4 regions of the Halobacillus sp. B29 genome follow, and region 3 is predicted to be linked to each of the others. Evidence: riboswitches for the same ligand, from Rfam matches in the RefSeq annotation. Region 3 holds a riboswitch; each other region holds the start of a gene.
The links. A riboswitch is a leader RNA that binds a small molecule or an ion and turns the genes downstream of it on or off. The one in region 3 is predicted to bind S-adenosylmethionine.
Positions count from the first base shown of each region.

Region 1: linked by a shared signal. The riboswitch ahead of ACTWP7_RS19525 (sodium:solute symporter family protein) and the one ahead of ACTWP7_RS08255 (O-acetylhomoserine aminocarboxypropyltransferase/cysteine synthase family protein) in region 3 are both predicted to bind S-adenosylmethionine.
Region 2: linked by a shared signal. The riboswitch ahead of msrA (peptide-methionine (S)-S-oxide reductase MsrA) and the one ahead of ACTWP7_RS08255 (O-acetylhomoserine aminocarboxypropyltransferase/cysteine synthase family protein) in region 3 are both predicted to bind S-adenosylmethionine.
Region 4: linked by a shared signal. The riboswitch ahead of ACTWP7_RS07275 (phosphoadenylyl-sulfate reductase) and the one ahead of ACTWP7_RS08255 (O-acetylhomoserine aminocarboxypropyltransferase/cysteine synthase family protein) in region 3 are both predicted to bind S-adenosylmethionine.

Region 1 is NZ_JBQQCM010000022.1:19,139-23,982, forward strand. It holds gene ACTWP7_RS19515 (hypothetical protein) at 1-5, opposite strand, end outside; gene ACTWP7_RS19520 (SDR family NAD(P)-dependent oxidoreductase) at 298-1,041, shown strand; gene ACTWP7_RS19525 (sodium:solute symporter family protein) at 1,127-2,686, opposite strand; SAM riboswitch class I at 2,974-3,082, opposite strand; gene ACTWP7_RS19530 (histidine phosphatase family protein) at 3,215-3,778, opposite strand; gene ACTWP7_RS19535 (hypothetical protein) at 4,522-4,803, shown strand.
Region 2 is NZ_JBQQCM010000001.1:178,574-183,417, forward strand. It holds gene ACTWP7_RS00825 (gamma-glutamyltransferase family protein) at 1-321, shown strand, start outside; gene ACTWP7_RS00830 (chromate transporter) at 359-934, shown strand; gene ACTWP7_RS00835 (chromate transporter) at 931-1,461, shown strand; gene ACTWP7_RS00840 (AIM24 family protein) at 2,051-2,749, shown strand; SAM riboswitch class I at 2,928-3,047, shown strand; gene msrA (peptide-methionine (S)-S-oxide reductase MsrA) at 3,166-3,639, shown strand; gene eutH (ethanolamine utilization protein EutH) at 3,794-4,844, shown strand, end outside.
Region 3 is NZ_JBQQCM010000005.1:77,978-82,821, forward strand. It holds gene ACTWP7_RS08245 (ABC transporter ATP-binding protein) at 1-520, opposite strand, end outside; gene ACTWP7_RS08250 (DUF2188 domain-containing protein) at 1,410-1,607, opposite strand; SAM riboswitch class I at 1,757-1,866, shown strand; gene ACTWP7_RS08255 (O-acetylhomoserine aminocarboxypropyltransferase/cysteine synthase family protein) at 1,957-3,660, shown strand; gene metX (homoserine O-acetyltransferase MetX) at 3,681-4,733, shown strand; gene ACTWP7_RS08265 (polysaccharide deacetylase family protein) at 4,795-4,844, opposite strand, start outside.
Region 4 is NZ_JBQQCM010000004.1:203,914-208,757, reverse strand. It holds gene ACTWP7_RS07280 (sulfite exporter TauE/SafE family protein) at 1-497, opposite strand, end outside; SAM riboswitch class I at 1,397-1,501, opposite strand; SAM riboswitch class I at 1,667-1,767, shown strand; gene ACTWP7_RS07275 (phosphoadenylyl-sulfate reductase) at 1,868-2,599, shown strand; gene sat (sulfate adenylyltransferase) at 2,613-3,767, shown strand; gene cysC (adenylyl-sulfate kinase) at 3,785-4,384, shown strand; gene cobA (uroporphyrinogen-III C-methyltransferase) at 4,381-4,844, shown strand, end outside.

The sequences.
Region 1 (4,844 bases), on a different contig from region 3:
TTCACGGTACTCACTTCCTTGTTTGAAAATTTTTCAAAAATCTACAACTCTATGTATCTTTTACTGCTTACTTCAGAAACATATTCCACATATTAACATAATTAGAGTATTTATGAGTTTATTTCACATAATTGAAATAAACGTAATACTTACTACTTTTTACCTCAACCTCGTGAACCCAAGCATCAAGCCGTTATTCTTTCCAAAAATGAAGGCCAAAATGTCTTTCGTTTCACTATTTTCCAATAGTGGAAAATATAGACTGGTTTCTTTATTAAAAATATAGGAGGGATAGCCATGAAATTAAAAGGTAAAGTTGCTGTGGTTACAGGTGGTTCTAGTGGAATTGGCGAGGCAGCCGTGAAGGATTTCTGCGAGCAGGGTGCGAAAGTGGTGATTGCCGATTTGAACGAACAGGGAAGCGAATTGTCCAGTCAGTTAAATGACCAGGGTTATGAAACCGTGTTCCAAAAAACCGACGTCACATCTGAGGAAGATATTAAGAACATGGTTCAGACGGCGGTCGGCACATTTGGTTCGCTGGATATTCTATTTGCGAATGCCGGAATTGGCGACGCTACACCGGCGCACGAGCTTTCCTATGAAGAATGGAAGAAACTCATGGATGTAAACATCAACGGTGTGTTTCTATCTAACAAATACGCTATCACGCAGATGCTCGAACAGGAAAACGGTGGAGCAATCGTCAACAACGCTTCGATCCTGGGACACGTCGGACAGGATTCGGTAACTTCTTATGCCGCAGCCAAAGGCGGAGTCGTCAACCTTACCCGCACATTAGGGGTTACTTACGCGAAAAACAATATACGCGTAAACGCGGTATGTCCAGGCTACGTTGAAACGGCAATTCTGGAAAATGCCGATGAGGAAATGCGCCAGGGCCTTGCAGGTGCACACCCGATTGGACGACTGGGTCAGCCTAAGGAAATTGCGAAAGCGGTCAGTTTTCTCGCAAGTGACGACGCTTCCTTTATGGTCGGAGCCAATATGCTGGTGGATGGCGGCTATACGGCTCAGTAAAGTTCATTTATACACGGGACGAATCGTAATAAAAAAGCGTAGGAGCTGCCTGCAATAGGCAGCTCCTACGTCTATTTGAATCATTCTAACCGATACGAGAACGGTCATTTTTCACTTCAGGTTCTTCCTGAGTCGTGGATCTCATCTTCTCCAGTACTTCCCTGGTAGAATCACTAATTTCCGCCTCAAAGTAAGGTTCATAGGCTTCAAGCGGTGCTTTTTTCGTAAAGTAAACGGCAATCAGCACCCCAATCAGTGATGCCGTAACGGCGATGACAAATGGCAGTCCATACCCCATTGCCTTCGCTGCCACATACACGACCGCCCCGATGATGATACCGGCATAGGCTCCTGCCCGGTTCATTCTCTTCCAGTACAGCCCTAAGAACACAACGAGGAAAAACGCAGCCCCAAATCCGCCATACACATAGACAAATCCCATAGCCAAGAACCATGGTGGGTTAATAGCTAAGAGAACGGCTGCGGTTGCAATTCCAAATATACTTAAGCGGAGCCAGTTCTTAAACTTCTTCTCACTGATTCGTTTTGGAGCTATATTTAAGTACACATCATAATAAAGAGAAGTGGCGCAGTGCAAAAGCATCGAATTTGCCGTGGAAATAGCCGCTGCACAGATAGCTACCAGCGTGATGCCTCCGATAATAGGCGGCGTGTACTGCTGGATGACTAAAGGAATGATGTAGTCCGTCGTTTTATCTACAGGTATGCTCGGTACCAGTACTTTTGCCCCGAGGCCAATAACGATCAGTGGCGTCATAATGAAAATCAATACCAGAATCGTACCCAGTACCTGCAAGATCGCTACTTTCACATTTTGAGGAGCCAGCATCCTCGTGACCCAGTGAGGGGAAGAAGGGGTTCCTAACGAATTCGATATAAAAATGGAAAGTAATGCACCAATACCAAATGTCCCAAACGGGGACAGTAAAATTCCTTCTTCAAGCTCCGGCCCTCCCACGTTTGTCGGCGAGGTTGTCGTCGCAAGCGTATCGACTATATTACCGATTCCACCGGTTAACGACCATACTACACCGCTCGCAAGTAATACGCCGATCATAATCAAAATCGTATTTAACGTGTCCGTGGCAGCCACAGACCAGAATCCACCTACACTTGTAATTAATATAAATAATAAGAATCCGAAAATCGCAATTTTATAATCAATGCCCGTGATACTTGAAAAAACAATGCCAAACCCAGTTACCTGAATATTGACGAGCAGCAAATAACCGATAAACATTAAAATACCAACAATTGCCTGCAATGTACTCTTGTTCTGAAAAGGTTCAAACCTATGCCGGATAAATTCAGGGAACGTCCTGGCAGGCTTTTCCGGTCTTCTTATTTTGTAAGCAACAATAGGGATTAAGGCTCCGCCGAAACACCAGCCGGCTACCCAGCCGATCACAGCCGATACACCCGAACTGTACAAATAACCGGGGACCCCGATAACAGAAGCTACACTTACCCATGTTGCTGCTGTGGTACCGATTCCAAGAAGAAGCCCCATTCGGTGTCCGCCCGTTGTATAGTCATCGATCGACTCTGCTTTCTTAAGACTTTTTACATTTGCCCATATTAAAAATAGAACATAAAAACTAAATACGAGAATATACCATATCATTTGTCAGTAACTTCCTTCCTGCTAGCTTATTTATACTTAAATATTCGTCCGGTGGCTCCCCACCGTTTTACACCTGATTTCTCCACTCTGTAACAGAGAAATGTTCCTAATAGGAAGGAAAAAATCATAGTCCCCACCCAAACCATCATCGCTAAGAACATGGCCATCCTCCTTTTTCCGATTGTTTTGTGTCGAACCTTTTACTGCCCTCCTTTAGAAAAATTAAAAACCCTTCACTCACGAAGAGAGAAGGGCTTTGGGCAACTGTCTTTTGGCTGCCGCTTGCTCTCTCATCTCCGGAATAGCTTTCGCCTTCCTCTGAAATTGGCACCGTGCATAAATCAGCCGGTTGCCGAGGCTTCACAGGGTCAGTCCCTCTGCCTCTCTCGATAAGAAAATTCAAAATATTCGAATGTTAATTAGACTCCATTCTATCATACCCCTCTATTTCGTCAATTCATTATTTGAAATTAGTAAAAACAGAAAAGAATCATAGAATAGAAGCGATGATCCATACTGAAAAATCACTCAATAAGAATCCTTCCATATTCTCTTACAACCTACGAACTGATCAGCCTCAAAAGAAAGCTTGTAGATATCTGGCATCGCAAGATTCTTCCAAAACTCAAAGTCGTATTGGTTATCAAAATAATTCATGGTGAGCACCATAATATTACCGTGCGTACCGATGGCGACATTTTTATTTTCATATTTTTCTAATACGTTGTTCAAGGCTCTTACGCCTCTTTCCTGGGCGTTCACATTTGATTCTCCGCCTTCCCAGAAAAAACTAGGCTGAGCCCATACTTTTTGAATGGCTTCCTCAAAGTTATCAGCTCCTCCCTCTATTAACTTCCTTTCTTTGAACCCATCCATTATATGAATTTCTTGCCCGAGAGCAGAAGCTAATCCTTCAACCGTCTGTATGGCCCTTAAATAAGGACTCGAGATCACGTGCTCGATATTATCGTCTATGAGCCGTGCGCTGACTTTAGCCGCTTCTTTAGTTCCCTCTGCTGATAACGGCCTATTTAATTCGTCTGGTGTATATGTAGAATGAGCGTGTCGCACCATATAAATGTTTGTTGTCATGGCAGCCTCCTGTATATTAGTCATGTAATCTCGTCTAACGGTGTCTTCAAATGTCTCTCTTACCTCTAATGTGCTACCGGGAATTCACCAAATATCGTGTTCTTCTCTGTAAAAGAATTCACCCTGGCCTATCTTCAATAATTACCCCGCACCTCACGATTTCCAGCTTTATCTCCCATCTCATGAATGTAAAAAAATATGTATCACTAATGTTTTCAAGCGAGATAGGTACCCCTCTTCATTAGTAAAAGTTTGAGATATATCAAATCCACTGCATGAGCTTATAACGTAAGACTCAACGGTGAAAAACACTTTAACATAAGTATCTAATATTTTGGTAGCGTTCCTGGAAAAGAAAACCTCCATGAAAATCTGAAAGTTGCAGTCTACCTATTATTATCGTTTTCCTGGGTTTTTGTCTTTCTCACTTCCATCCCTCAAACATAGAATAGAAAGAGCTATCTTACTCATACATTTTTATAGAAAGGAAATTTTTTTTGGACAGTAATAAAGTAAATTTTTCTCAATTCCCCTATTGTTCCCCTTGTTACCCAAGTTGGAATACTAAATATAAATGTTGGGAGTATATAAAGAAAGACAGTCAGAGCATCCAGTTCGATTATGCAAATGAAGACTTTACTACAAATGCTCCTATTCCGGTTGCTCCAGGTCTCACTATCTCTACAGTTACACTCACAAATTTAAAAGCTGGTAGTGCCGTCTCTTTAAACGGGTTGTTTCTTGTGAACAATAATTCAGTAACACCTGGAAGTATCGGAGTACGGATCTACAAAAACAGCATCAATTCCGCAAATATCATTTACAGCGCTGATATAGAGATCGACGGAGCAGGAAGCGATGCTCTCGGTCAGCCGATTCCAGTGCTTTATGTTGATCCGATTCAGCTGTACGAGAAAAAAGTAACCTATTTTCTCTCCGTCTACAAAATAGATGAGACTGATAATTTATCGGTTATCGGTCAAGCAACCCTCACAGCTACTGCATATGGAAAAGCCACTTACTAATCAAACCACACCGCAAACAGCATCTTTTTGCGGTTTTTTAT
Region 2 (4,844 bases), on a different contig from region 3:
GGACCATTTGGCGTCATGGGCGGATTTATGCAGCCCCAGGGCCACGTTCAGGTTGTTATGAACACGGTTGATTTTCATTTAAACCCGCAGTCAGCGCTTGATGCTCCACGCTGGCAGTGGATGAAAGGTAAAACGGTATGGGTAGAGCCGAACTTCCCTAAGCATGTCGCGGAAGCTCTCGCGCGCCGCGGCCACGAAATCAGCGTTCAGCTGGAAACAGGTGCTTTCGGGAGAGGCCAGATTATATGGCGTGATCCGGAAACAGGAGTTTTATATGGCGGCACGGAGTCAAGAACAGATGGTACGATCTCCGCTTACTGAATGAAGAGGAGAGTCGGTTTGGAAGGAGAGGAGAAGTATGCAGCAGTGGAATCTCTTTATAGCCTTTTTTCGTGTGGGAATGCTCGGTTATGGAGGAGGTCCTGCTTCCATACCGCTGGTCCATAAGGAAGTGGTTGAAAAATATGAATGGCTCACGGACGATGAATTTGGCGATGTCCTGGCTTTAGGCAACTCGCTGCCAGGTCCCATTGCTACAAAAATGGCAGGGTACATAGGTTATCGAGTTTCAGGAATCATAGGGATGTTGAATGCTGTATTAGCAACCATTATACCTACAATTGTCATCATGATTGTGCTGATTACTTCGTTAAACAGTTTTCGCGACCAGGCCTGGGTCAATGGGATGACACGAGCCGTGGTTCCGGTGGTAGGAGTTATGCTTGCCAAGCTGACTTATGATTTTCTAAAAAAAGCTCAAGGAAATCTGGGGTGGATCGTCTCGCTATCTCTTGCGGTTGTCTCTCTTTTACTGATTGAGTGGATCGGCTTGCATCCTGGTCTCCTTATCTTTGCGCTGTTACTATATGCTTTGCTTAAACCTGTAAAAGCTAAAGATAAACCAAATCATAAAAGTCAGGAGCAGTCATCATGATTTTTTGGAAACTATTTGTTGCTTTTTTTATACCTGGAATTATTGGTTATGGGGGAGGTCCTGCTTCGATCCCTTTGGTAGAAAATGAGGTTGTGGGACGATTTGGATGGATGAGTGTGACGGAATTCAGCGAAATGCTTGCTATGGCGAATGCGCTGCCAGGGCCGATTGCTACAAAAATGGCCGGTTTTGTCGGCTATCAGCAGGCAGGGGTTCTGGGTGCAGTGGTCGGTGTCTTTGCCACAGTTGCTCCATCGCTTATTTTAATGATTGTCCTGTTGAGTTTTCTATATAAATTCAAGGATTCTCCCAGGGTCAAGCGGATGACTAACTTAATCCGCCCAGCGATTGCCGTGCTTCTTGGGATTATGGCGTACCAGTTTTTTGGGAATTCCTATGAATCCACAGGTTTCCTGCAAACAGCAATCCTGATCATCGCCAGTTTCTTGTTACTTGAAAAAGTAAAACTGCACCCCGCCTTTGTAATCCTTGGATCGCTCATATACGGCGCCTTGTTCTTAGGTTGAACAAAGCCGCTTATTAAACAAACGGGACGGATTGTTGAAGACTCAGTTTCGAGATAAATTGAGTCCGTTGCCTGAAATCGATGAGGGGCGGCTACGTGAGAAGAACGGACCCTACTATTGGAGAAGCTAGTGTCCTACATCAGCCTTAAATGCTTCTATAGCAGGGGTTATCCCACGTGCACGCTCATTGTTATAGGTTTAACCCCACCGTAAACCATGGCGTTCCGAACATGATATCGAGTTCCCTATTTAGCAAGGTCCGGAGGGGGACGATGCAGACTCCTGTGGGATGAACATGATCGGTAAGATCCCGGAAGGCGAAGCCTGAGGAAGCTTACCACATGCCCACGGAAAGCGAAATCGTCCCCCGCAGGACCTAATTCTCACAAAAGTCTCGAAATCAAGTCTTAAACAAACGCGAGCGAATCTATAATATTCAACAGAGACTTTAGGTAGTACAAGAACTCACAGTTTCCGGACTCTCTTTAATCATCAGTTCAGCAAAATCCCCCTGTGAAGAAGGAGTACCATAGGAATAGAGCGAATATCCTAGTTAGGAACCAACTATGCGATTAAAGGGGAGAGAAGAATGAGCAAATATTCTATTGAACAATTTATAAGAGAAACAAAGCAGGACGATGCAGAGAATGAATACTTCGAGCTGGAAACCCCGCGTATCCTGGAAGTGAACCTGACCGATCAAGTGTGGGCGAAAGCAGGATCCATGATCTCGTACAACGGGCAGATTAAATTTGAAAGAGAAGGATTCCTTGAGCACGGTGTAGGTCGTTTCGTGAAAAAAGCCATGAGTGGAGAAGGAAGCTCTCTGATGAAAGCTACCGGACGCGGCAGCCTTTACTTAGCTGATCAAGGCAAAAAAATTACTATTCTGGAACTGGATAACGAAGAAATTACAGTGAATGGCAATGATCTTCTCGCCTTTGAGCCAGGCGTAGACTGGGATATTCAACTGATGAAAAAAGTTGCCGGAATGATGTCGGGCGGCTTATTCAACGTTAAACTGAAGGGAAGAGGTAAAGTAGCGATCACGTCTCATTACGAACCGCTTACCATTATGGTGCGCCCGGGGCAGCCAGTAATTACCGATCCAAATGCTACGGTCGCCTGGTCGGGTCATTTGCAGCCTGAGTTTCGTACAGATATAAGCTTTAAAACTCTCATTGGACGGGGAAGTGGAGAATCGATCCAAATGGAATTCAAAGGCGACGGCTTTGTCATCGTCCAGCCGTTTGAAGAGATTAATACTTCAGGCGAGCGCGGCAAATAAAGATTTGTCGAATGATGGAGAGTTCAATATGGACTGGCATTTTCTTATGACAGTCTGAATAGAGTAAAAGACCGGGAGCTGAATATGTTTTTTTCCAAAAAAAATTTTAGCTTCATCCTTTACTTCACTGCTAAAACGTTGTAAGATATGAAATAACTTAAAAATAAATAACGGAAACTTCTTATCCAGAGAGGCGGAGGGACTGGCCCTTTGATGCCCGGCAACCATCGAATCAATCTAATGATTGACGAGAACGGTGCCAATTCCTGTAGGATGGTGACATCCTAAGAGATGAGAGGATCGTACGGACTATAATACGACCCCTTTTCTTGGATAAGAAAAGGGGTCTTTTCGTTGTCATATACCCGTGAAGGCTCTCGATAGAAGTTGCGTTAAAAAGAAAGGAAAGATGAGATATGGCGAAGGCAATTTTTGGAGCAGGGTGTTTCTGGGGAGTAGAAGCATTCTTTGAAAAATTTGAAGGCATTACATCTACACGAGTAGGTTATATTGGCGGGAATCTGGATAATCCATCTTATGAACAGGTGAAAACGGGTAAAACAGGTCACGCAGAAGCTGTGAAAGTAGAGTATGACCCGACTGTCATTACTTATTCTGAACTCGTAAATATCTTTTTTGAAACGCACGATCCAACTTCAAAAAATCGTCAAGGTGCCGATATTGGCCACCAATACCGCTCGGCGATTTTTTACAATGATGCCAGTCAAAAGTATATTGCTGAAGAAAAAATTAAAGAGTGGGATGAAAAAGGCACATTCAAGCGCCCGATTGTAACAGAGGTTGTTAAGACCACCACTTTCTATGAAGCGGAAGAGCATCATCAGAAATATTTGCAGAAGAACGGTTCCGTAGCATGTGGAATCGGCTAAAAACGCTTATCCTTGAAAGGCGCTCAGAGTATTTACTCTGAGTGCTTTTTTTATTTTTAGGGCTGCGAAGTTACGCACAGAACCAGGAAGGGAAAACCTTTGAACAGAGCGAACTGAGTGAGAGATAGGTTTTGTGAAGGGAGAGGGAGCGGATTTGTTATGGGTCAATGAATCGATACTAATCATCATGTGTTTGTTTATGGTGGCAGGGGCCCTGGATTACTATGTTCTTAATCAGCGTTTATCTTTAGGAAAGCATTTCTATGATGCCTTTATGATGATGGGGCCGCTAGCCTTATCCATGGTAGGTATCATTTCGCTAGCTCCCGTCTTGTCAGAAGTCGCTGCACCGGTTATTGGTCCTGTCTTTAAAGAACTGGGGGCCGATCCTTCTATGTTTGCTTCTATGATTTTAGCGATTGATATGGGAGCGTACTCCCTGGCCGAAGCGTTAGCCTTAACGGATGAAGCGGCTGTGTTTTCATGGGCATTTTTAGGAACTATGATGGGTCCGACACTCGTCTTTACTATACCGGTCGCTCTTACTGTCATTCAAAAAGAAGACCGTCCTTATTTCGCGAAAGGGATCCTCATCGGAATAGTGACAATACCGATTGGTTGTCTGGCAGGCGGAGCGATCGCAGGATATGAATGGTTATGGATGCTGCATAACTTATTGCCGGCGCTTCTCCTTTCCATTTTTATCGGGATGGGATTATGGTTGTTTACGAATGGAGCTATACGTGTATTTGCCTGGTTTGGAAAAGGAGTCGAAATCCTTATTATTACCGGACTTGCAGCTATTACGATTGAAACGCTTACGGAATTCACCCTCATTTCTGGCATGGCCCCGCTTTCTGAGGGGGTCTCTATTGTAGGCAGGATTACCGTTACCCTTGCAGGAGCGTATCCTTTAATCGCTTTTATTAATCAAAAAGGGGAAAAGGTATGGAATCGGTTGAGCCAGAAGATTGGTTTAAATGCTTCTGCTATGACCGGCCTCCTGGCTTCCCTTGCCCATCATTTACCTATGCTTGCCATGATGAAGCACATGGATCACCGGGGGAAAATAGTGAATTCGGCTTTTGCGGTAAGTGGAGCTTTTGTACTGGGGAGCCACTTTGCTTTTGTAGCAGGAATTGAAAAAGATATGATTGTTCCTGTTATTGTGGGCAAGCTGATCGCTGGAGGACTCGCTGTAGGTA
Region 3 (4,844 bases):
AATCCAGGCCGTTAGTGGGTTCATCTAGAATTAAGAGAGAAGGATCCGCCATTAATGCTCGTGCAATTAAAACCCGCTGTTTTTCCCCGCTTGAAAGAGTTTCATAGTTTCGATTAGCATAGTCCATACATCCAAGGTCTTCAAGCAATGATATAGCTTTCTGTCTCATAGCGTCCGTAGGGGTTTCGTAAAGTCCAATGGAAGCAAACGCTCCGCTCAGCACCACTTCAAAAGCGTTATCTTCCTGATGAATCTTCTGCTGAATCGCTGAAGATACAAACCCAATCTGTTTACGCAGTCGTTCTGCAAGATAAGTCTTCCCAAATTGCATACCTAATACATTAACCTCTCCCTTTGTTGCAAAGGTGTACGCATTTAGTAAATTAAGGATAAACGTTTTCCCAGAACCGTTCAGCCCCAACAGGACCCAGTGCTGTCCTTCTTCAATATGCCAATTAATATTTTTTAGAATCCATCTGTCTCCGCGTCTTAAAGATACGTTGTCCATCTCCAGCACCATAGATGTGACTCCCTTCTATCCGACTACAATTTATAAGAATTTATGTACGCATAATACCCTGGCAGGACTTAAAATTCTTTCCTTTCTAACATCGTTACTTCCTTTTACATAGAGTGACGATTTTCCCAATGGGAATTATGTAATCATAATTATTTCAAAATTCTTTAAAATTAACAAGTCGCCCCAATACACCCGAATCTCCGATAAGACTCGCCCTCTTCACACATCCTTAACTGATCTAATAAATTAAGTTCACAATTTATAATAAAAAGCTTATTAAGCAATAGGGCCGGATTATTGAAGACTCGAATTCGAGATAATTCGGGTCCGTTGCTCATTTAGAGAGGGTGTTGGCTGCGGAAACAACTCGCTTTCCTGCGGGGGAACTGGCAAGCCTCCTCAGTCGTTATCACTCCCTGTGGGGTCTCGCCTAGCTCCTTCTCCCGCGGGAGTCTCGTCGTTTCCTCCGCCATCCTATGATTGAGGAGTGAACGGACCCTTCTATAAGAGAGGTAATCGCTCTGGATCAGCCTTAACCTCTTATATATCAGGGATTGCATACTTAAATAAGTTAGATACTCTTTCGCTCTCCAGTTAATTTTAGTAGGCATTTTTGGTGCATTTTCGAGCTTCTGATTCGGCAAGGTCCGGAGGGGGGTGATGTAGACTCCTGTGGGATGAACATGATCGGTAAGATCCCGGAAGGCGAAGCCTGAGGAAGCTTACCACATGCCCACGGAAAGCGAAATCGTCCCCCGGAGGACCTTCCGCTCCTCCAATATCTCGAAACTGAGTCTTCAACAAACGGGAGCTTTTCTTTAATAATATTGTACGATAATATAAAAGTGCTACTTATAAAAAAAGACCCCCATTTTGGGAGTCTTCTTAATTAATAACTTCTTTCTTCTTCAACTTCGTGGTTCTGATCTAAAATATAGAGTCTGCTTGGTTTGTTATCTTGAGCCATTTCTTCAGCTTTTGCTACTGCCGTATCACGCTCATCATACAAATCCGTAGGGGCAACATCTTCTATTTTGATCAACCAGCCTGTTACGTCTTTATTAGGTGCTACTGTGTATTCCTTCATGTCTATTCACTCCTTTTGCTATACTTGCTAAACCATTCCCACCCCACTGACATTTCAAACGTATTTGGTTTTTGCACAAATAGTTTGACAATTAAGCATAAAACAATTTATAATTCCATACAAGTTAATAAATAGCTGAATATTAAAAACTCTTATCGAGAGTGGCAGAGGGACTAGGCCCTGTGACGCCCGGCAACCTTCAAGGAGATACTTGAAAAGGTGCTAATTCCTACAGATCTATGGATCTGGAAGATAAGTGGAGGAACTGATTGCTACGCCCTCTTCTTACTTAAGAAGAGGGCTTTTTAATTTTAGAATTAATGAATGATAAATTTAGGGAGGATTATTAATGACATTACCTTTTCACAAATTTGGACCTGAAACTTTATTACTGCATGGAGGTCAGCAGCCCGACCCGACTACTGGATCACGTGCTGTTCCGATTTATCAGACCACTTCTTACGTTTTTAATGACACTGACCATGCCCAGAACTTATTTTCATTAGCAGAGCCTGGCAACATTTACACGCGTATTATGAATCCAACTGTCGATGTATTAGAGCAGCGCATTGCTTTACTTGAAGATGGTGCCGCGGCTGTAGCCACCGCTTCAGGCATGTCTGCCATAACGATGGCCATTTTGAATATTGCCAGCGCTGGAGATGAAATTGTAGCCTCTTCCCATTTATATGGGGGGACCTATAACTTGTTCGTACACACCCTTCCTAAATATGGAATTACTGTTCATTTTATTGAAGGAACCAGCCCAGAAGATTTCCAAAAAGCGGTTACCCCTAATACTAAAGCTATTTTTGCTGAAACAATCGGTAACCCGAGCTTAAATGTGCTGGATATTGAAGCGGTTGCTGATGTAGCTCATGAACATCATATTCCTCTTATCATCGATAACACGTTCGCTACTCCTTACATTTGCAAACCGATCAGCTGGGGAGCGGATATTGTCATTCACTCGGCTACAAAATGGATTGGCGGTCACGGAACGACAATCGGCGGGCTCGTGGTAGACAGTGGGCGCTTCGACTGGAATCATGAAAAATTTCCAGGATTCACGGAACCTGATGAAAGTTACCACGGCGTCCGCTTTGGTCTGGATGTAGGTCCAGCCGGATTCGCTGTTAAGTTGAGAGTGCAGCTGCTCCGTGACACGGGCGCCTGCTTAAGTCCACATAACGCATTCTTGCTGCTTCAAGGTCTTGAGACCCTTCATTTAAGAATCACTAAACACTCTGATCAGGCTCTTGAAATTGCTGAATACTTGCAGTCTCATGAAGGCGTTGAATGGGTGAATTTCCCCGGACTCTCTGAGCACCCAACGCATCCGCTTACTAAGAAATACTTCAGTTATGGATATGGATCGATCGTCGTATTCGGCATTAAAGGTGGGCGTGAGGCAGGGAAAAAATTGATTGATCAAGCGAACCTCTGGTCTCACGTAGCCAATGTTGGGGATGCGAAATCACTAATTATTCATCCTGCTTCTACCACACACCAGCAGTTAAGTGATGAGAATCTCGAAAAATCCGGGGTAACGGAAGAATTAGTACGTTTGTCTGTAGGGCTTGAATCAATAGAAGATCTAATAGCTGAGCTGGATGCGGGCCTTAAAGAAGCCACCGGTTTTTCAAAACCTTATCATCACGCCGAAACCCTTGTAGAAGAGACACTGACGTCCTCGTTGGATCGTTCGAATAATGAACTGCGTCAGAGAGTTATCGCTATTACGGGAACTGCTTCCAACGATGAACTTTCAATCGAAGCGAAGAAGCTTTCACGTTTAGGTTTTCAGGTTGTGGAAACGGAAAACCTTGAAGACCTTAAGGCTTCCTCCCTGCCTGTGGTTGATGTTCTTTATGCAAAAGAGCTCGATCAAGAATTGATCCATTCAGCTCAAGAGATTAATCCTGGCTTGTTATGGTCAAGAGAATCGGTACCAGAAGATCAGGATAATCTCGTTAAAGGACTCAGTCTTTACGAATCTATAATAGCGTTACGTTCCGGGCAGTCTTACACGGAAACACCACTCTCTGTCTAAACTGGAAAGGAGGCATGAACATGTCTGTAAAAAATCCCACCAGCTATCAGTCTCAGAATAAAACCATCTCAATTGGTTCTTTTACATTTGAATCCGGCGATCAATTGCCAAATGTGGAACTGGCTTATGAACGATTCGGCCCACCTGGTGCTCCAACTATCTTAATTTGCCATGCGTTAACAGGAAACCAGTATGCGGTTGGTTCTGAGGAACAGCCTGGCTGGTGGGCCGGATTGATTGGCAGAGGACTACCCATTGATACCTCCCAGTTTCAGGTTATAACATTTAATGTATTAGGTGGATGCCACGGGTCTACTGGTCCAGCCAGTTTAGACCCGGAAACTGGTGAACCGTACCGATTAAGTTTTCCGCCGGTAACCGTTCGTGACATCGTTCATTCACAGCGGATGGCTTTACGTGAACTTGGGATCAATCGCCTCCATGCTGTCGCTGGCGGATCTCTCGGGGGCATGCAAGCCTATGAATGGGGACTGCTTTATCCGACTTATATGAAACAGCTCTTTATTCTTGCTGCGACACCTTATTTAAGTGACTATGGAATAGCTTTTAATCACATCGGAGCGCGTGCCATTAAGGATGACCCCTCATTTAACCATGGAAACTACCCTTCGAACCAACACCTCAAAGGATTCGAAATTGCAAGAATGGCAGGGATGATCACTTACCGGAGCCAAACCCTTTTCCAGAAGCGGTTTGATCGGAATCAAAAAGAAGATGCATCCTACGATATTCAGTCCTATCTAGACTATCAAGGCGATAAAATTAAAGATCGCTTTGATGCTAACAGTTATCTATATTTACTGGAAGCCATGAATCACCATGATATTGGACGGGGGCGAGGCGGCTGGAAGCAGGCGTCTCAGCATTATGAAGCGGAAGTATACACACTAAGTTTCGAACACGACCTGCTTTACCCATTTGATTTTATTAAAAGCTTCAGCGACCATGTCCCAGGGAGTGAACACTTTCACTCCGATACCGACTACGGTCATGATGGATTTTTAGTGGAGTTCAACGACTGGGCTTCCTGGATTGGAAATAAGATTAACTGAGCTTGATTTAACATACAAAATAAAGCAGCCTGGCGATATGCCCGGGCTGCTTTATTTTTACTTAATTTAATTCACTAACCGTTACAAATGTATAGCCTTCCTGCTTTAATG
Region 4 (4,844 bases), on a different contig from region 3:
GATAGGAGCACAGGAGTGTTGATCGGCCCCCATCCACCGCCGCCTATGGAATCCATGAATCCTGCTAGGAAGCCAAGCGGGTACAGAAAGCGTTTTTTGAGCGGCTTTCTTTTCTGGTTCTCATTTGACGGGCGCAGGAAAAGAAAACGAGCGATGATATAAATCCCGAGCAAAAGTAAGAAAGAGGAGATAAAAGGCTTAATCATATCTCCCGGGAGATTACTTAGAAAAGCTGCTCCCAAAAATGCGCTGACCGCTCCCGGAACAATTAAGGTCAGGGCTAATTTTTTATCCAGGTTTCCGAACTTATAGTGTGAAAATCCTGAAACGCCTGTTGTAGCGATTTCAGACATATGGATCGAAGAGGAGGCAATCGCGGGAGCCACCCCGTAGGCGAGCAAAAGGGATGAAGAGCTGAGCCCGAATGCCATCCCCAGCGCACCGTCGATAAGCTGGGCAAAAAAACCGACGAACGAAAAAATAAGTAATCTTCTCACGTTTCAACACTCCTGTTTCTATAATTTATTATTCTGATTGATTTACTTGGTTTTATGTTTAAAAAAATCTAGCTGTTATGTATTCCTGACCAGGCTTACAGAGCAAAGAAGAACGCGTTGTTTTCTAAGCAGTTTCCATCTCAATTCTTACACTATATGGACCCGAAATGAATAAAGTCACTTCTTTGTTAAAGTTTATTATAGTTTTTTTCCTTAAAAGCTTATTACACAATAGGGCCGTTTACTTTAAGACTCAGTTTCGAGATATTGGTTATGAGGGAGGCCCTTCGGGGGACGATTTCGCTTTCCGCGGGCATGTGCTGAGCTTCCTCGGGCTAAAAGCCCTGCGGGATCTCACCGATCATGTTCATCCCGCAGGAGTCTACATCGTCCCCCTCCGGACCTTTCCAAATCAGAGACTCAATACCATTTCCAACATCACCTGCATAATGATGAATTAGACTATGTGGTTTTCTACCTATTTTCAGGATGTAACTACACCCAATAGCCTGTCATAAAAGCATTTAACCCAGATTAAGCAGGGAAATTATTCTCTTCTGGAAGGGTCCGTTTTTCTTAATCATGTTGGGTTGGTGGGGAAATGATGAGACTCCCGTGGGAGAAGGAGCTAGGCGAGACCCCGCAGGGAGTGATAACGACTGAGGAGGCTTGCCAGTTCCCCCACAGGAAAGCGAGTTATTTCCCCACCAGCCCTTCTCCATTTAACGTAACGGACCCCGGTTATCTTGAAACTGATTCTTCCACAATAGGGAGCTTAATTTTAAGATCAATACGGAAGTTCAGAAGAGCTGAAATTACAATTATTAACAGAGTATTCTGTAAAAAGGCTAAGAAAAAACCTCTTCCCTGAGGAAAGAGGTGAAAAGCTGAATAGCTTAACCTTATCTCTCAGACAATGTCTGCTGGAATGAGCACCTTCTACAACTAGGAGAGGTTGCTGCGGGATCAACGGACCAGATTCCTTCCCCGGCTCTTTATAAGGATTATTTAATTTTAAAATTAAGATACTATTCAATCTAAAGGGGAAAGGTAAGTCCTGTCAAGAACGATTTTTAAAAATACAGAATATTTAAATTAAGCATTGACATATAGTAAAAAGGGGCATAAGATTTTAATCAATCACATTTTAAAAAAATTCAATCATCGTTTTCTTATCTAGAGAGGTGGAGGGACTGGCCCTTTGAAGCCTCGGCAACGGGTCAACAGACGCTGTGCCAATTCCAGCAAGCTATCACTTGAAAGATGAGAAGATGAGACGCGGGCTTATTCATGCTGTACGCCTCTCTTCTTTTTTCAAGGAGAGAGGTTTTTGATTTGTAGCGTTTTGTTTGTGGGAAGGGAGGAAAAAAATGACTAATCCAGCCATAACTTATGAAGAGTTCACAGGCGATCCTTTTGAACATCTGGGCCCTGAAGGGGAAACCAAGGGGGCACTAGAAGTACTGAAATGGGCTTATGATACTTATGGTTCTTCTATTACCTACGCCTGCAGCTTTGGTGCTGAAGGAATTGTACTCATAGATTTAATAGCAAAAGTTAAAAAAGATGCCCACATCGTTTTTCTTGATACGGAAATTCATTTTCAGGAAACATACGATTTAATTGATAAGGTGAAGAAAAAATATCCGGACTTGAATATTGAAATGAAAAAACCGGAATTAACACTGGAACAGCAGGCCGAAAAACATGGCTCAGCCTTATGGAAAAGAGAGCCGGACAAATGCTGCTTTATCCGTAAAATTAAACCGCTGGAAGAAGCATTGAGCGGAGCCACCGCCTGGGTATCCGGACTGCGGCGCGAACAGTCGGTAAGCCGGAGCCATACGAATTTTATAAATAAAGATGACCGTTTTGAATCCATAAAGGTATGTCCCCTTATTTACTGGACATGGGACGACGTATGGCAATATATCCGACTAAACGACTTGGATTACAATGATTTGCACGATAAAGGATATCCAAGTATTGGATGTATCCCTTGTACGTTTGCAGCGGACAGCAACGATCGCTCCGGACGATGGAAAGGCTTTAACAAGACCGAGTGCGGTCTTCATACGACAGGTAACAACGAGAGTGAATAAAGGAGGAAATCACATGTCTACAATTATCGCTCCCCACGGCGGGACGCTTGTCAATCAAATAAACGAAGGGGCTGACACTTCAGCTCTTACCACAAAAATTGAACTGGATGCCATGGCTTTAAGTGATTTAGAACTGATCGGAAACGGGGCCTATAGCCCCTTAACCGGTTTTCTGAATCAAGAAGATTATCATTCCGTCGTTGAGAATATGAGGCTGAAAGACGGAACACCGTGGAGCATTCCCATTACGCTGCCCGTAAATAAAGAAAAGGCGAATGAGCTTCAGCCGGGACAGAAAGCCGCGCTCGTTCAAAACGGTACGACATACGGTACGATCACGATTAGTGAAGTCTATTCATCGGATAAAGAAAAAGAAGCAGAGAATGTGTACTTAACCAAAGAATCCGCGCATCCCGGCGTAAATAAACTTTACGGCCGTCCGGACTATTACGTGGCCGGGGAAATTGAACTGACAAAACGTGCGGAAAAGGAACATGACGAAAAGTTCTACCTGGACCCTGCCCAGTCGAGAGACTTATTTAAGGACCTGGGCTGGAGTAAAGTCGTTGGTTTCCAAACCCGTAATCCGGTTCACCGCGCTCATGAATATATTCAAAAAGCGTCCTTGGAAACGGTAGATGGACTGTTCTTAAATCCACTTGTCGGCGAAACGAAAAGCGACGACATTCCGAGTGATGTAAGGATGAAGAGCTACCAGGTGCTGCTCGAAAACTACTATCCGGCGAATCGTGTTGTGCTTGCTGTCTTTAGTGCGGCTATGCGCTATGCTGGTCCACGTGAAGCTATTTTTCACAGTCTTGTCCGTAAGAACTTCGGCTGCTCCCACTTCATTGTCGGCCGTGACCACGCTGGAGTAGGCGATTACTACGGAACTTACGACGCTCAGAAAATCTTTAGTCATTTCACAGAAGATGAACTGGGAATAACGCCAATGTTCTTTGAGCACAGCTTCTACTGCCAGGCGTGTGAAGCAATGGCTTCCCACAAGACGTGCCCACATGATGCCAAACACCACGTCATTCTTTCCGGTACAAAGGTACGTGAACTGCTCAGAAATGGCGAAAAACCGCCAAAAACGTTCAGCCGTCCCGAGGTCGTTGAGACGCTAATTGAAGGACTACGAGATAAACAAACCACTGACTCATAACGGAAAGGATGATGGATATGGGATCCAATCTCACGTGGCATGATGCTGCAGTAAATGTAAACGATTATCGAAAAAAGAACGGACACCATAGCGGAGTGATCTGGCTGACCGGTTTATCTGGATCCGGGAAATCAACCATTGCGAATTTAGTCAATAAGCAGTTGTTCCAGAAAGGGCTGCAAACATACTTACTGGATGGGGATAACATTCGGCAGGGGTTGAATAGCGATCTTGGTTTTTCAGCAGAGGACCGAAAAGAAAATATCCGCCGGATCGGCGAGGTCGCGAAGCTCTTTGCTGACAGCGGATCGATCGTTCTGACGGCTTTTATCTCTCCCTATCAGGAGGACCGCGATCAGGTAAGAAAGTTATTTAACAAAGACGAATTTCTGGAAGTCCACGTGGATTGTCCTGTAGAAGAGTGTGAGAAGCGCGATCCAAAAGGCTTGTACAAGAAAGCAAGAAAAGGGGAAATCAAAGGCTTTACCGGTGTAGATGCTCCTTATGAAGCACCCGCTTCCCCTGAGCTCAGATTAGAATCCGGCAGTCTGGATGAGCAGGCATGTGCGGACCGGCTGGTTGCTTTCTTAATCGAAAAGGGGTGGGTCAAAGGATGAGCAAAGTATTTATCGTTGGTGCAGGACCAGGAGATGTGGATTTAATTACCGTCAAAGGGTTAAAGGCCATTCAGCAAGCAGACGTGATCCTTTACGACCGTCTTGTCAATCAGGAGCTTTTAGATGAAGCAGGAGAGCGAACCGAACTTGTGTATTGTGGAAAAAGCCCGAACAACCACTCCCTCAGTCAATCGAGCATTAACGGTCTGTTATGCAAATTTGCGCTTCAAGGAAAAACCGTCACTCGTCTGAAAGGCGGCGACCCTTTCGTCTTCGGACGGGGTGGAGAAGAGGCGGAGGCCCTATCCAAACGAGGGATTCCATACGAAATTGTTCCGGGCATCACTTCTGGAATTGCTGCTCCAGCTTATGCAGGCATCCCGGTCACCCACCGTGATTTCAGTTCGTCTGTCGCTTTTATCTCAGGGGTCAGTAAACTTGGAATCGACGAAGAAGCCTA